Regions from separate parts of the Streptomyces sp. NPDC049627 genome, predicted to be linked through region 3. Evidence: riboswitches for the same ligand, from Rfam matches in the RefSeq annotation. Region 3 holds a riboswitch; each other region holds the start of a gene.
The links. A riboswitch is a leader RNA that binds a small molecule or an ion and turns the genes downstream of it on or off. The one in region 3 is predicted to bind cyclic di-AMP.

Region 1: linked by a shared signal. The riboswitch ahead of ACIBU0_RS05025 (M23 family metallopeptidase) and the one ahead of ACIBU0_RS20345 (transglycosylase SLT domain-containing protein) in region 3 are both predicted to bind cyclic di-AMP.
Region 2: linked by a shared signal. The riboswitch ahead of ACIBU0_RS03850 (peptidoglycan DD-metalloendopeptidase family protein) and the one ahead of ACIBU0_RS20345 (transglycosylase SLT domain-containing protein) in region 3 are both predicted to bind cyclic di-AMP.

Annotation. Positions count from the first base shown of each region.
Region 1 is NZ_JBITLW010000002.1:17,674-22,738, reverse strand. Features, by position in the region: gene ACIBU0_RS05030 (aldo/keto reductase) at 1-939, opposite strand, end outside; gene ACIBU0_RS05025 (M23 family metallopeptidase) at 1,103-2,128, opposite strand; cyclic di-AMP (ydaO/yuaA leader) riboswitch at 2,140-2,297, opposite strand; tRNA gene ACIBU0_RS05020 (tRNA-Met) at 2,596-2,669, opposite strand; gene lhgO (L-2-hydroxyglutarate oxidase) at 2,823-4,031, opposite strand; gene ACIBU0_RS05010 (MFS transporter) at 4,219-5,065, opposite strand, start outside.
Region 2 is NZ_JBITLW010000001.1:872,424-877,488, reverse strand. Features, by position in the region: gene ACIBU0_RS03860 (tyrosine-protein phosphatase) at 1-356, opposite strand, end outside; gene ACIBU0_RS03855 (alpha-galactosidase) at 537-2,624, shown strand; cyclic di-AMP (ydaO/yuaA leader) riboswitch at 2,932-3,089, shown strand; gene ACIBU0_RS03850 (peptidoglycan DD-metalloendopeptidase family protein) at 3,094-4,062, shown strand; gene ACIBU0_RS03845 (SGNH/GDSL hydrolase family protein) at 4,297-5,065, shown strand, end outside.
Region 3 is NZ_JBITLW010000007.1:160,033-165,097, forward strand. Features, by position in the region: gene ACIBU0_RS20335 (carboxymuconolactone decarboxylase family protein) at 1-290, shown strand, start outside; gene ACIBU0_RS20340 (HAD family hydrolase) at 459-1,289, shown strand; gene ACIBU0_RS20345 (transglycosylase SLT domain-containing protein) at 1,350-2,081, opposite strand; cyclic di-AMP (ydaO/yuaA leader) riboswitch at 2,087-2,270, opposite strand; gene ACIBU0_RS20350 (polyprenyl synthetase family protein) at 3,256-4,266, shown strand; gene ACIBU0_RS20355 (CHRD domain-containing protein) at 4,575-5,065, shown strand, end outside.

The sequences.
Region 1 (5,065 bases), on a different contig from region 3:
GGAAGCCGCTGTCAGCCTCTCCAGCTCCCCCTCCGTCAGCGTCAGCTCTCCGACGCCCAGCAGCGCGGGCAGCTGCTCGACGGTCCGGGCCGAGGCGATCGGGGCCGCGACCGTCGGCCGCGACGCCAGCCACGCCAGGGCCACCGTGGCCACCGGCACCTCGTGGGTCTGGGCGATCTCGTCGAGGGCGGCGAGCACGTTGCGCCCCCGCTCCGTCTCCAGGTACCTGCCGGCGCCCTGGGCGCGCGGGCTCCCCACCGTCGTACCGGCGCGGTACTTGCCCGTGAGGAAGCCGGACGCCAGGGCGTAGTACGGGACCGCCGCGAGGCCTTCCCGCTCGGCGAGGTCCTGGAGTTCGCCCTCGTAGGTGTCGCGGGAGACCAGGTTGTAGTGGGGCTGCAGGGCCACGTACCGGGCGAGGCCCTCACGGTCGGAGATGTCCAGGGACGCCCGCAGCCGCTCGGGGGAGATGTTGGAGGCGGCGATGTGCCGTACCTTGCCCGCCTTCACCAGCTCGTCCAGGGCGCCGATGATCTCCTCGACCGGGACTTCAGGCTTGTCGAAGTGGGTGTAGTAGAGGTCGATGCGGTCGGTGCCGAGGCGGCGCAGGGAGGCGTCGGCGGCGGCCTTGATGTTGGCCGCGGTCAGGCCCTGGAAGTCTGGGTGCTGGCTGACCTTCGTGGCGATGAGGACGTCGTCCCGGTTGCCGCGTGCCCGCACCCACTTGCCGATGATCGTCTCGGACTCGCCGCCCACGTTGCCCTCGGCCCACGCCGAGTACGAGTCGGCCGTGTCGATGAAGTTGCCGCCCGCCGCCGTGTAGGCGTCGAGGACGGCGAAGGACTGGGCCTCGTCGGCGGTCCAGCCGAAGACGTTGCCGCCGAGGGCGAGCGGGGAGACCTCGAGGTCGGAGGAGCCGAGCTTGCGAAGAGAAGTCATGCTCGGCATCAACGCCCTTGACGGAGGCCGGTCTTCCGGCACGCCCGCAAATTTCCCGTAAACAAGCGGACCCCGGCGATCCGGAAACCGGCAGCCCTGACGTGGGGGGTAGGCGTCAGGACCGCCGGTGGATCAGGGCCGGGGTGTCAGAAGCGGGAGAACCTCAGGGCGTGAGGCCCTTGCTCTGCAGCCACGCCATCGGGTCGATGCCGTTCGCGTTCCCGTCGGGGTGCACCTCGAGGTGGAGGTGGGCGCCGGTCACGTTGCCGGTGGCGCCGACGCGGCCGATGACGTCGCCCGTGTTGACCTTCTGGCCCACGCTGACGCTGATCGACGACTGGTGCGCGAACCAGAGCTCGGTGCCGTCGTCGAGGGTGATCTCCGTCTTGTAGCCGTACGAGCCGTCCCAGCCGGCGAAGGTGACCGTGCCGGAGTGGATCGCCTTGATCAGCGTGCCGGTGGGGGCGGCGAAGTCGAGGCCGGTGTGGTAGCCGGAGGACCAGTAGGCGCCGGCCTGACCGAAGGTCGAGGTGATGGTGTACGAGGAGGTCGGCAGCGTGTACTGCTTGGCCAGCTCGGCGAGACGCTCGGCCTCGGCCTTCTTGCGGGCCTCCTCCTCGGCCTCGGCCTTCGCGGCGGCGGCCTTGGCCTCCGCCTCCTTCTCCGCCTTGGCGGCCGCGGCGGAGGCCTCCTTCTCGGCGGCGGCGATCGCCTCGGCGGCGGCCTTGTTCTCGATCTGGTCCTGCTGCTGCTCGACCTGGGCGATGATCCGGGCCCGCAGCGCCTCACCGGCGTCGCTCGTGCCCTGGGTGGTCTCCTCGGTCGCCTCGCCGCCCATGGTGCTCAGCGCGCTCGCGGTGTCCTCGGGGGCGGAGGAGTCGTCGGAGATCAGGGGCAGGTCGGGGATGGAGATGGCGACCGGCGGCTTGCCGCTCTGCGCGCTGGCCATGCCGCCCGCGCCGACGGCGGCTATGACACCGACGCCGAGAACCGTGGAGCTGCGCGCGAGTCCCCCGCCGCGCTGCTTGGCGACGCGATGCCTGCCGCGTACCGGACGAATGGACTCCGCGGTGGGGTTCCACTCCTCGTACGGGCCCTCGTCGGTGCGGTAGCGGTCGTAGCCGAAGGTGTCGGTGCTGCGCTGGCTCGGCACGAACGGGGCTTGCGTAGCAGGCCTGTTGGACGCCACGTGGGCGTACTCCTTTCCTTCCTTCTCGCCTACCGGGTTAGCTGACGGGTTCGGAGCAGGAAGGTCTCCTACGCGCGTATACCGTCCGTGACTTCACGGCGGAATCCGCGCGATTCACCCCAGGGTGGTGGTTCCCCGGCTCCCTTGCGGGATTCGGCGCGTGCGCACGGAGCCGCCTCTTGTGACGGCTGGGACGACCGCGCTGCGTTATCGAACGTTAATAGACGCGAGGTGCGGATTCCAAGCTGTTCCGCTTGATCATTAACTATTTTCGACGGGACTTAGGGGTCATGAGCGGCCTAAATCGGGCGAGTTGGCCGGGCCTCAGGGAGCGCACAGGTATTGACGGTATGTCAGTTGTTATGCGGAGGGCGGTCGCCCGATCACCGTTGGTGACAAGGTCCGCGGTGAGGGGAAAACACTCAGGGCCGGAACTGAACTGATCAGTTCCGGCCCTGAGCCTTCAGTAGCGGGGACAGGATTTGAACCTGCGACCTCTGGGTTATGAGCCCAGCGAGCTACCGAGCTGCTCCACCCCGCGTCGGTGACTCCATAGTACGCCATCCGCAGGACCAGAAGCACACGGCTTTCTCCGGCCGGCCTCTGACCAGCACTGCAGGGCACTCCACTCCTCGACGCCGGCCCGGGCATCCCAGCCCGTCCGGCGTTTCCCGGCACCCTCGGAGCACCCCGCTCAAGCCGCCTCCAGCACCGCCAGCGCCCGCCGAGCCACCTCCCGCCCGATCGGCAGAGAAGCCGTGGCCGCCGGACTCGGCGCATTCAGCACATGCACCGCCCGCGCCCCCTCCCTGATCAGGAAGTCGTCCACCAGCGACCCGTCCCGCAACACCGCCTGCGCCCGCACCCCCGCCGCCGCAGGCACCAGATCATCGGACGTCACCGCGGGCAACAACCTCCGCACCGCCTCCGTGAAGGCCCCCTTGGACACCGACCGCCGCAGCTCCCCGGCCCCGTACCGCCAGTGCTGCGCCGCCATCCGCCACACCCCGGGCCAGGCCACGGTCGTGCCGACCTCCCGCGGCCGTACGACACCCCACCGGTACCCCTCCCGGGCCAGCGCAGGCACCGCGTTGGGTCCGATGTGCACATCCCCGTCGATCCCGCGCGTGAGATGCACCCCGAGGAACGGGAACGCCGGATCCGGCACCGGATACACCAGCCCCCGCACCAGCCCGGGCCGCGCCAGCGAGTAGTACTCGCCCCGGAACGGCACGATCCGCACGCCTGGCTCGTCCCCCGTCAACCGGGCCACCTCGTCGCAGTACAGCCCGGCGCAGTTCACCAGCACCCGCCCCCGCACCACGTCCCCGCGCGTGGTCCGTACGGCGACCCCCAGCTCCGCCCGCCGGTCGATCCGCTCGACCTCCGCGCCGTACCGGATCTCCGCCCCCGACGCCTCGGCCAGCTGCCGGGCGACGCCGACGAAGTCGCACACGCCCGTCGTCCCGACGTGTATGGCCGCGAGACCCCGCACCTCGGGCTCGTACTCCGCGATCTGCGTGGCGCCCAGCTCCCGTACCGGAATCCCGTTCTCCCGGCCGCGCTGCACCAGCGCGTGCAGCCGTGGCAGCTCATCGCGCTCCGTCGCGACGATCAGCTTGCCGGTGACGGCGTGCGCGACGCCGTACTCCGCGCAGAACTTGACCATCTCGGCGGCGCCCCGCACCGCGTACCGTGCCTTCAGCGACCCCGGCCGGTAATAGATCCCGCTGTGGATGACTCCGCTGTTGCGCCCCGTCTGGTGCCGGGCGGGCCCCGGCTCCTTCTCCAGCACGGTCACCCGCGTCCCCGGCGTGGCACGCGTGATCGCATACGCCGTGGACAGCCCGACGATCCCCCCGCCGATCACGAGCACATCACAGTCGTAGCCGACAGACCGCACCTGCCCTGCCACCTGCACCACCTCCGGCTTCGATAGTGCACTGCGCCACTGACAACGCGTTCAAACCAGGGGGACTGCCACGCCTTGAAGGGGCGCGAGGAACTGCGCGACAAGCCACAGGCTGCCGGCAGCCGCCGATCCACAGCACCAGGCGGACGCGAAGGCACCCTGCCCCCGAAGCGGAGCGCTACGCCGGAGCCATCAGCAGCGGCCGAGCGCGCTCCCGCAACTCCACCACCCGCGGCTCATCCCCATACGGCTCCAGCCGATGCAGAAGATCCTTCACATACTCGGTGGTGCGAGCCGACGATATGCGCCCCGCGACCTCCACCGCCCGTACGCCCTGCTCGCACGCCGCATCGAGATTGCCCGACTCGAGCTCGGCGACCGCCGAGACGACGAGCCGCAGCCCGTGCGAGCGTACGAACTCCTCCGTCGGCTTGGACAGGGCCTGCTCGGTGAACCGCCGTACCTGGCGCGGTGCCTTCAGGTCCCGGTAGCACTCCGCGGCGTCGGCGGCGAAGCGGTCGTAGGAGTAGAACCCGAGCCAGGAGGGATCGTTGTCGCCCTCCCTGGACCGTTCGAGCCAGCCCTCCGCCGCCTTCAGCGCCGCTCCTGCCGCCTGTGCGTCACCCGCGCGTGCGTGCGCGCGTGCCTCGACGAGCCGGAAGAAGCTCATGGTGCGGGCCGTGGCGAGGCCCCGGTTGCGCTCCAGGGCCGCCTGGGCGAGGTCGACGCCCTCGTCGCCGAAGCCCCGGTAGGTCGCCTGGAGCGACATCGACGCCAGGACGTACCCGCCGAGGGGTACGTCGGCCGCCGCGCGCGCGAGCCGCAGCGCCTGGATGTAGTACCGCTGGGCGGCCTCCTGCTGCCCGGTGTCGAAGGCCATCCACCCGGCGAGACGCGTGAGTTCGGCGGAGGCGCCGAACAGCGCCCGGCCCACCTCGTCGGAGTACGAGCCCAGCAGCAGCGGAGCCGCCTCCACGCGTAAGCACTCGGGCACCATGGACGAACGCCAGTCGCCGCCTCCGTAC
Region 2 (5,065 bases), on a different contig from region 3:
TTGCCGTCCGCGAGGATCCCCCGCAACTGGTCGATGTCGCCGTCGCGGACCATCTTCCAGAACTCGGCGCCGTCCGCCGGGTCGCTCAGCGGCAGGTTCACATTGCGCACACCCGGCAGCTCGACGTCCGGGCCCTCGAGCTTTTGGTCGGCCGCGTTGCGGAAGTCGAAGATCGTGTGCAGGCCCAGGGAGCCGAGGAAGGCGGCGTCCTCGTCGGTCGCGTGCGCGAGGTGCCCGCTGCGGAACAGCACCCCGTACCGCACCCGCCGTCCGTCCACGGTCGGAAGGCCGCCCACGTCCCGGAAGTTGCGGACTCCGGCCAGCTCGGGCTCGGTCGACGGGATCTGCTGCGTCACGGGGGCTCCTCCCAGTCGTCCCCGTCGGCGCGGCTCGGCGGTGTGGCCGACGGGGTGCGCTCTCGACCATACGACATGGATTCCTGGGGCAATGAGTTGTCCACAGGCGTTGCACCGGAGGCTCGCAGCCCGTGATGATGTTGCCGCTTGATGGGACCTGTTCGAATATGTGAGGGCTTGATGCTGGAGATCTCCGACCACGGGCGTACCTGGGTTCTTTCCGGGCCGACCAGCAGTTACGCACTCCATCTGACCGACGGCGACGAACTGCTGCACCTCCACTGGGGCCCGCGCATCGCGCTCGCCGACGCCGAGGAGCTGGCCGTGCGCCCCCTCCCGGACTACTGGCCCTTCGAGTCCACTCTCGACGGACGCGAGGAGTACCCGGTCGAGGGCGGCCCCCGCTTCGTACGCCCGGCCCTGTCCGTGCGCACCGACGAGCGGCGCGGCACCGAGTGGACCTTCGAGGCGTACGAAACCGGGGGCACGGAGGGTGCCGAAGGCGAGGAGCTGCGGCTGCGGTTCCGGGACGGCGGGCTGGGCATCACGCTGCACTACCGGATGCGCGACGACGTCGTGGAGCGCTGGGTGACCCTGGCCAACCAGGGGCCCGACCTGGAGCTGCTGCGCGCCGACTCCGCCACCTGGACCCTGCCGGACCGCGAGGACTGGCGGCTGTCGCAGCTGCACGGACGCTGGGCCGCGGAGTCCCGGCTGACGCAGTCGTCCCTCACCTACGGTGAGAAGGTCATCGGCAGCCGCCGCGGCCACACCGGGCATCCGCTCCTGCCCTGGGTCGCGCTCGACACCGACGCCACCGAGGAGCGCGGCGAGGTGTACGGCTGCGCCCTCGCCTGGTCGGGGTCCTGGCGGATCGCGGTGGCCCAGCTGCCGGACGCGCGCGTGCAGATCACCGGCGGGGTCGGATACGACGACTCGGGGCTGCTGCGGCTGGCGGCGGGGGAGTCGTTCGTGACGCCGGTCTTCGCGGGGCTGTGGAGCGACGGCGGCTTCGGGGGCGCGAGCCGGGCCTGGCACGCGTATCAGCGCGCGTACGTGATCCCTGACGCCGACCGGGACCGGCCGGTGCTGTTCAACTGCTGGGAGGCGACCGAGTTCGACATCTCCGAGGAGCAGCAGGGCACCCTCGCGCGGCGCGCGGCGGCCATCGGTGTCGAACTGTTCGTCGTCGACGACGGCTGGTTCGGGGCGCGCACCAGCGACCGCGCCGGGCTCGGCGACTGGACGCCCAACCCCGACCGCTTCCCGAACGGCCTCAAGCCGCTCGCCGACTACGTGCACGCGCTCGGCATGCAGTTCGGCATCTGGGTCGAGCCGGAAATGGTCAATCCGGACAGCGAGCTGTACCGGGCCCACCCGGACTGGGTGCAGCACCAGACCGGACGAAAGCGGACGGAGTTCCGCAATCAGCTCGTACTGAACCTCGCGCGCGAAGACGTCCAGGAGTACCTCTGGAACCAGCTGGACGGGCTCCTCTCCAGTGCCCCGATCGACTACGTGAAGTGGGACTTCAACCGCTGCTTCACCGACGCGGGCTGGCCCGGCGAGCCGTACCCGCAGCGGCTCTGGGTGGACCACGTGCGCGCCTTCTACGCCCTCCTGGACCGGCTGCGCGCCGCTCACCCGGGCGTCGCCTTCGAGTCCTGCTCGGGAGGTGGCGGCCGGATCGACCTGGGCGTGCTGAGCCGTACCGACCAGGTGTGGACGTCCGACAACACCGACCCGCTCGACCGGCTCGCGATCCAGCACGGCTTCAGCCAGATCCATCCGGCGCGGGTCATGGCCGCGTGGGTCACCGACAGTCCGAACACCCAGCTCAACGGCCGGATCAGCTCGCTGCGGTTCCGGTTCGTGAGTGCGATGGCGGGCGTGCTCGGCGTCGGCGGCGACCTCGCGCAGTGGACGGAGGCGGAGCTCGCCGAGGCGCGGGAGTGGGTGGAGCTCTACAAGGAGATCCGGCCCCTCGTGCAGCGCGGGGACCTGTACCGGCTGCGGCCTCCGCGGGGCGGACTGAGCGCGGTGCAGTACGTGCACGGCGACGAGGCCGTCGTCCTCGCCTGGCTCCAGGCGCAGAGCCACGGCGAGGCCGTCCCGGCGCTGCGACTGCGCGGGCTCGACCCGACAGCGTCGTACGAATGCCGCGAAACGGGCGAAGTTCACCGAGGTGCCGTATTGGTGCATCACGGACTGCGCACCGGATTGCGCGGTGACCTTGATGCGACGGTTATCCGACTGCGCCGCATCTAGCGGTTCTGTCCGAATTGACGCCTTCATTCCAACTCGCTCTGACCCAAGGGGAGCTGGAGCGGTGTCACGTGAGGAGCGTCATATTCGTGACCGAGCGTCGCCCGTCATGTTCACGTAATTCGCGTGATTTTCAAGGGGCTTTGTGTCGGGCGACGCGTCCATAATTCACTCAGGGTGACCGGTAATTCCCGCAAGGGATCAACAGGAACGCATTCGGGCGGAACCTCTCACTTGTTCCTGTGCGTCTTCCTCGCTTACGTTCGCCACCAATCCGGACGGACGCCGAATCCTGCCGCCGACCGGAGCCCGCACCGACTCACCCGACCATGGCAGGAGCGGGGGACCCACAGGTAGAACCGCCTGTTCCGGTCTCCGGAACAGGCTAGGGGTAAAGCCGCGTTCGGCGCGGCCGGGCATCTCCAGCCCGCACCCGACAGCTCACCTCGCAGGCGCCGGAGAGGAATTCGCCATGCCCGCGAAGGGTAAGCACCGCCGCCCGAAGTCCCCGCGCCTCACCCGCTCCATCGCCGTCGCCGGAACCGGCGGCGCCGCTCTCGCCCTCCCGCTCTTCGGGGCCACCGGCGCCCACGCCGCTCCCGCGCAGTCCACTTCGGAAAAGGCCGTTCAGTCCCTTCCGGTCGCAGAGAAGAAGCTTGCCGAAAAGAAGGCCGCCGACAAGAAGGATGCCGCGCGGAAGGCGGGCGTGCGGACCTATTCGGTGAAGGTCGGCGACTACCTTTCGAAGATCGCCGAGGAGCAGGATGTCAGCGGCGGCTGGCACCGGCTCTACGCCGACAACCGCGAGGCCGTCGGCGAGAACCCGTCGCTGATCCACCCCGGTCTGAAGCTCGCGATCGGCGGCAAGAAGGCCACGACGAGCGCCCCCAAGTCGTCCCAGTCGTCCCACTCTTCGTCTTCCTCGTCCCCGAAGTCGACCTCGAAGTCGTCGTCGGACCCGTCCGCCGCGAAGTCCTCCGCCCCGACGGCGAACAAGGCCGCCGGGAGCGCCGACACCGCCACTGCCGTCGGCGGCTTCACCGCGCCCGTCTCCGCGGCCTCCGTCGCCACCGCGTACAAGGTGCCGGGCAGCATGTGGTCGAGCGGCTACCACACCGGCGTCGACTTCTTCGCCGCCACCGGCACCCCGCTGAAGGCCGTCGGTGCGGGCACCGTCGTCTCCGCCGGCTGGGGCGGCGCGTACGGCAACCAGGTCGTCATCCGGCTCGCCGACGGCTACTACGCCCAGTACGGCCACCTGTCCTCGCTCTCCGTCTCGGCCGGCCAGAGCGTGACCGCGGGGCAGCAGATAGGCCTCTCCGGCGCCACGGGCAATGTGACCGGCCCGCACCTGCACTTCGAGATCCGCACCACGCCGGACTACGGCTCGGACGTGGACCCGGTCGCCTACCTCCGCTCCAAGGGCGTCGGGATCGGCTGACCCCCGCCGACACCTCTCCTGACACGCCACCGAAGGCCGGACCCCGATCCCCGGGTCCGGCCTTCGGCGTGTCGCCTTCGGTCTGTCGCCTTCGGTGTGGCGGTTGAGCCCACAACGCCCCTGATCGGAGGCTTATTCCAGGCTTGGTCAACACTTTAGGAGTGGCTTATCTCACCGCGCGTCAACCCCTCCTTACGGTCGCGTAGGTCACATTCGAAGGTGGATCATGCCGGTGTGGCAGGCGATTCGAAGAGTGACAGCAGAGCAGAGATCGGGTCGTACGTCGCGGTGGGGGACAGCTTCACCGAGGGCGTCGGCGACCCCGGCCCCGACGGGGCGTTCGTCGGCTGGGCCGACCGGTTCGCGGTACTCCTCGCGGACCGGCGGCCCGAGGGCGACTTCAAGTACACCAATCTCGCCGTGCGCGGCAAACTGCTCGACCAGATCGTCGAGGACCAGCTCCCGAAGGCCGTCGAACTGGCCCCGGACCTGGTCTCGTTCTGTGCGGGCGGCAACGACATCATCCGACCCGGAACCGATCCCGACGAGGTGGCCGAGCGCTTCGAGAGGGCGATCGTCCGGCTCACCTCCGCCGTCGGCACCGTCATGGTGACGACCGGCTTCGACACCCGTGGCGTGCCCGTGCTGAAGCATCTGCGCGGCAAGATCGCCACGTACAACGGTCATGTGCGGGCCATTGCCGACCGGTACGACTGCCCGGTGCTGGACCTGTGGTCCCTGAAGACCGTCCAGGACCGCCGGGCCTGGGACGACGACCGGCTCCATCTGTCTCCCGAGGGGCACACGCGCGTGGCGCTGCGCGCAGGCCAGGTGCTCGGCCTGGAGGTCCCGGCCGACCCCGACCAGCCCTGGCCGCCGCTCCCGCCCCGCGGCACCCTCGAGATCCGCCGGGACGACGTCCACTGGGCACGCGAGTACCTGGTGCCGTGGATCGGGCGGCGTCTGCGGGGGGAGTCGTCGGGCGACCATGTGACGGCCAAGG
Region 3 (5,065 bases):
GCAACCTGCGCAAAGCAGGGGTGAGCGAGGAGCGGATCGACGCCGTCTCCGCCTGGCGTGAGGCGCCCTGGTTCACCGACGCCGAGCGGGCCGCGCTGCAGCTGACCGAGGCGATGACGAGGCTCGCGGACCGTTCGCACGAGTCGGTGCCGGACGCGCTCTGGGACGAAGTGGCCGACCACTTCGACGAGAAGGAGCTGTCGGCGCTGATCCTCACCATCGCCGTCATCAACATGTTCAACCGAATCAACACCACCATCAAGGAGCCCGCAGGCACCACGTGGGGGTGAAATCGCAACAAGTGGAGGCCAGTTGTCGCCCGAAAGCACAAAGGCGGACAGGACTGGAAGCAGAAGCGGAACCAGCACGGCAACCGGAACAGGTGTCAACACATGTGAACGCAGCAGCCGTCCGGTTCGCGTCGAGTCGATGGGGCGTCCTGTCCGTATTCTCTGATCATGGCCGCACCTATCGCATATTCACTCATCGCCACTGACCTGGACGGGACGCTGCTCCGAGGCGACGACACGCTCTCGGACCGGTCCATCGACGCACTCGCGCTGGTGGCGGCGGCCGGTGCCCAGCACCTCGTCGTGACGGGGCGGCCGGCACCCAGAGTGCGGCCGCTCCTCGACGAACTGGGCAGCGGGGGGCTCGCGGTGTGCGGACAGGGCGCGCAGTTGTACGACGCCGGCGCGGACGGTCTGCTGTGGTCCGTCACCCTGGACCGGGAGTTGGCGGAGACCGCGCTCGGCAAGATCGAGGCAGAGGTCGGGCAGGTGTACGCGGCCGTCGACCAGGACGGTGTCGACGGGCTCACGCTCATCGAGCCCGGGTACCTGATGCCCCACCCCACCCTGCCCGCCGTACGTGTCCGGCACCGCGACGACCTGTGGTGCGAGCCGATCAGCAAGGTACTGCTGCGTCATCCCAGCCTGTCGGACGACGAGTTGGCGGCGACGGCGCGTTCGGTGGTCGGCTCCCTCGCCACCGTCACCATGTCGGGGCCCGGGACCGTCGAACTCCAGCCATGCGGCATCACCAAGGCGACCGGTCTCGCGCTCGCCGCCGAACATCTCGGTCTCGGCCCGCAGGAGACCATCGCCTTCGGTGACATGCCCAACGACATCCCCATGTTCGACTGGGCCGCCCGCGGGGTCGCCATGGCCAACGCCCATCCCGAACTCAAGGCGGTCGCCGACGAGATCACCCTGTCGAACGAGGACGACGGCATCGCCGTCGTCCTCGAGAGACTGTTCATGGGCAGTATGGCCGATTTCGGCCACTAAGGGCCTTTTGGACGGAAAGGCTGGTTCTTCGGGTACTTGGGCTGTTGGCCCGATGTCGGCCTAGTAGGGGCCGTTCACGTTGTCGATCGAGCCGTACCGCGCGGCCGCGTAGTTGCAAGCGGCCACGATGTTCGCGACCGGGTCGAACGGGTCGTACACCGTGCCCGGTACGTGGTAGGCGGCGAACGTCGGGTCGATGACCTGCAGGAGGCCCTTGGACGGAGTGCCCGCGGCGGCGTTGGAGTCCCAGCCGTTCATGGCGGTGGGGTTGCCGGACGACTCGCGCATGACATTGCGGTAAATACCGTCGTAAGACCCGGGAATTCCGTTCTGGGACATGATGTCCAGTGCGTTACGGATCCAGCCGTCCAGGTTGTTCGGGTACGTCTTCACGGAGGACTGGGTGGCGTGGGCCACGGACGACTTCTTGACGGGCGCGGAAGCCTTGCCGGCCGTCGTGCTCGCCTTCTTCGTCGCCCGGACCTTCAGGTCGAGGCCCGGGTGGATCAACCGGGGGTTGTCGCCGACGGCCTTGCGGTTGTCCTTGTAGAGCTGTCGCCAGCCGCCCTGTGCGTCGTAGCGGTCCGCGATCCCGTAGAGCGAGTCGCCCTTCTTCGTGGTGTACGTGATGGAGCCGGTCTTCGCCACGGCGGGGGCCTGGGCGGGCTCTGCGGCGCCCGCGGTGGTCGCGCTCAGGAGCGGGAGGGCGAGAGCGGCGGTGCCGGTTCCGGCGGCGACGACGTGTCGGGTGAGCGGGTTGGTGCGGGGGCGGCGGTGCTTGCCTCGGGCCATGGCGCTGTTCCTCTCCGACGCCTGCGAGGTGAGCTGTCGGGTTCGGGCGGGAGATGCCCGGCCGCGCCGCCCTGCGGCAGCGCGACTTCACCCCGAGCCGCGCCGGTGCGCCATCAAGGCGGCCGGTTCGGCGACTTACCTGGGTCCCCCGCTCCTGCCGTGCGTGTGTGAGTGCGTCGGTGGATGACTCGGGCGGCGGCAGGATTCGGCGTCCGCCCGGCTGAGCGGGAACGTATGCGAGAGCACATGCCCGGAACAAGTGCCAACGTCGCCTGTCGTGCCGGTTGACCATGGTCTGGTGGGTATGGGGTGCTTGATCCTTTGCGGTTGCCAAGACTCAACTTGCGTTTGAGGTAAGGGGAGACGGGATGTGCCACGTGGGAGGCGTGGGGGTGGTCGCGTGACTCAACTCACTTGCATCCACAAGAGTGGCAAATCGGGCAATGAGTCCAACTCGCCGTTAAATGGCTGTCCGTAGAGTCCGTTTCTCCCGTGTGGGGCGGAAAGGCTCCTCTTTGTGTCGCTTGCGGGTCACCCCGCCCGGGAGTGCCCAACGCCCCCGCGTTCTCGCTCACTTCGAAGGCGAAGTGCGTCGATGGCGCATGTCGGCCGCGAAGGATGGAACCTCTCGCGGAGTGCGCGTCGTTGTCATGGTGATCGTCCGTGGCGCCGGCTACCGGCCGCGGTCATCGCGGTCATCGCGGTGATCGCAGTGATCGTGGTGATCGCGGTGAGTGGCTCGAGTGTGAGGGGTGCGGTCTGGTGAGGTGGCGAGGCCGCATCGGAAGGGGACTACGGCTGGCCGTCGCGGCTCCTGGTGGCATGCCCATGTCGCCCGAACGGGTGTGTCCGCGAGATGTGGCTGGAGGGTGCGGGCGAGCGTGCCTCTGGGCCGGTCGGGGGAGGTGCGGATGTCGCGGGGCGGAGGGTCGCTGCCTGGCTCGATGATGACGTCGAGTCGGGATACAGGCGGGTACTTCCCTATAAGTCGATGGATGTCCGGCCTTATCAGGTGATCAAAAACATACCGGTCGTGATCCGATACCGCCCGTGGTGGACGGGTGGGCGGCATCGGTGATCGAAACGTGACCGGATACGCTGACTTGAGTGATGGCAGCGACCTATCGACAAACCGTGTAACCGCCAGTAGACACCAGCAGACAGGAGACCCCTCGTGACCGTCGTCGGGCCGTTCGGGCTGAGCGTGCGGGACCAGGCTCTGGAAGCCGATGTCCAGGCCGGATTGGCGGCTGTCGAGGAGGGATTGCTCGAAGCCACCAAGAGTGAGGTCCCCTTCATCACCGAGGCCGCCCAGCACCTGGTGCGAGCGGGCGGAAAGCGGTTCCGGCCGTTGCTCGTGATGCTCGCGGCCCAGTTCGGGGACCCGTATGCGCCGGGGGTCGTGCCGTCGGCGGTGGTGGTGGAGCTGACCCATCTGGCGACGCTGTACCACGACGACGTGATGGACGAGGCTGCGGTGCGGCGCGGTGTCGAGAGCGCCAACGCCCGCTGGGGTAACTCGGTCGCCGTCCTGACCGGGGATTTCCTCTTCGCGCGGGCCTCGCACATCCTCGCCGACCTCGGGCCGGAGGCGGTGCGGGTGCAGGCCGAGGCGTTCGAGCGGCTGGTCACCGGGCAGATCCTGGAGACGGCGGGACCGCAGGACGGGCGGGATCCCGTGGAGCACTACCTGGACGTGCTGAGCGGGAAGACCGGGTCGCTGGTGGCGGTGTCGTGCCGGTTCGGGGCGATGATGTCGGGCGCCGACGAGACGGTGGTCGATGTGCTGACCCAGTACGGGGAGCGGCTCGGGGTGGCCTTCCAGCTGGCGGATGACGTGCTGGACATCGCGAGTGACTCCCATGAGTCCGGGAAGACGCCGGGGACGGATCTCCGGGAGGGCATTCCTACGCTGCCGGTGCTGCGGTTGCGGGAGCGGGCCGAGCGGTTGGGGCTGGCGGAGGATGCCGCGCTGTGCGAGCTGCTGGACTCGGATCTGAGCGATGACGCGCGGCATGCGGAGGCGTTGGCTGCGTTGCGGGTGCATCCGGCGTTGGAGCAGGCTCGGCGGGACACGGTGCGGTATGCGGAGGATGCGCGGGCTGCGTTGGCGCCGTTGGCGGACATCGGTGCCAAGGCTGCGTTGATGGAGTTGTGCGACGCCGTGGTGCATCGGGCCGGGTGAGGGGGTTCGCCCCCGCCGCCCCTACCCGTCCCATCCTTGAAGGGGCTCCGCCCCTTCGACCCCGCCAGGGGGCTGCTGCCCCCTGGACCCCCGCTTCGGCCCCGAACGGGCCTCGTCCTCAAACGCCGGACGGGCTGAAAGACGTGGACCGGCGCCGAGAAGCGGAGCCTCCTACGCGTCTAAGCGTGGCATGTGATGCGCATCACAAGACTGGACTGAGTCCAAACTGAGATCGTCTCCGTATTCATGCCCAGAAGCTGACGCAGGGGGCGTCAGCTGCACTACGGGGAGACAACAGCATCATGGGCATGAAAACGACGTTTTCGAAGCGCCGTACGAGCCTGATCGTCACCGCTGTCGCGGTGGCCGCCGCCAGTGGGGTTGCCGCTGCGGTGATTCCTGCCTTTGCCGCCGGAGGCGACCGCGCTGACCACGCGGGTCATGCCGGAGGCGACGCGCAGGGGATCGTCAGCCGGAGTGGGGCCGCCAGTGGTGGGACCGTCAGTGGCGGCACCGAGGGAACCCTCCTCGCCGCAAGCCTTCGCGGAGCGAACGAGGTGCCCGTCACGGGTGGGCCCGCCGTGGGCGACAAGGACGGGGCCGCCCTGCAGTTCGTGAAGGTCAAGGGCGACAAGGTGTCCGTCGCCGTCACCTGGCGCGGCACTGGCAGGCCGACCGCCCTCCACATCCACCAGGGCGCCAAGGGCACCAATGGCGGCATCAAGGTCGACTTCGGTGGCCTCCTCGGCGAGAGCCAGAGCCAAGGCAAGGGCAAGGGCAACGGCCACAGCCTCACCGG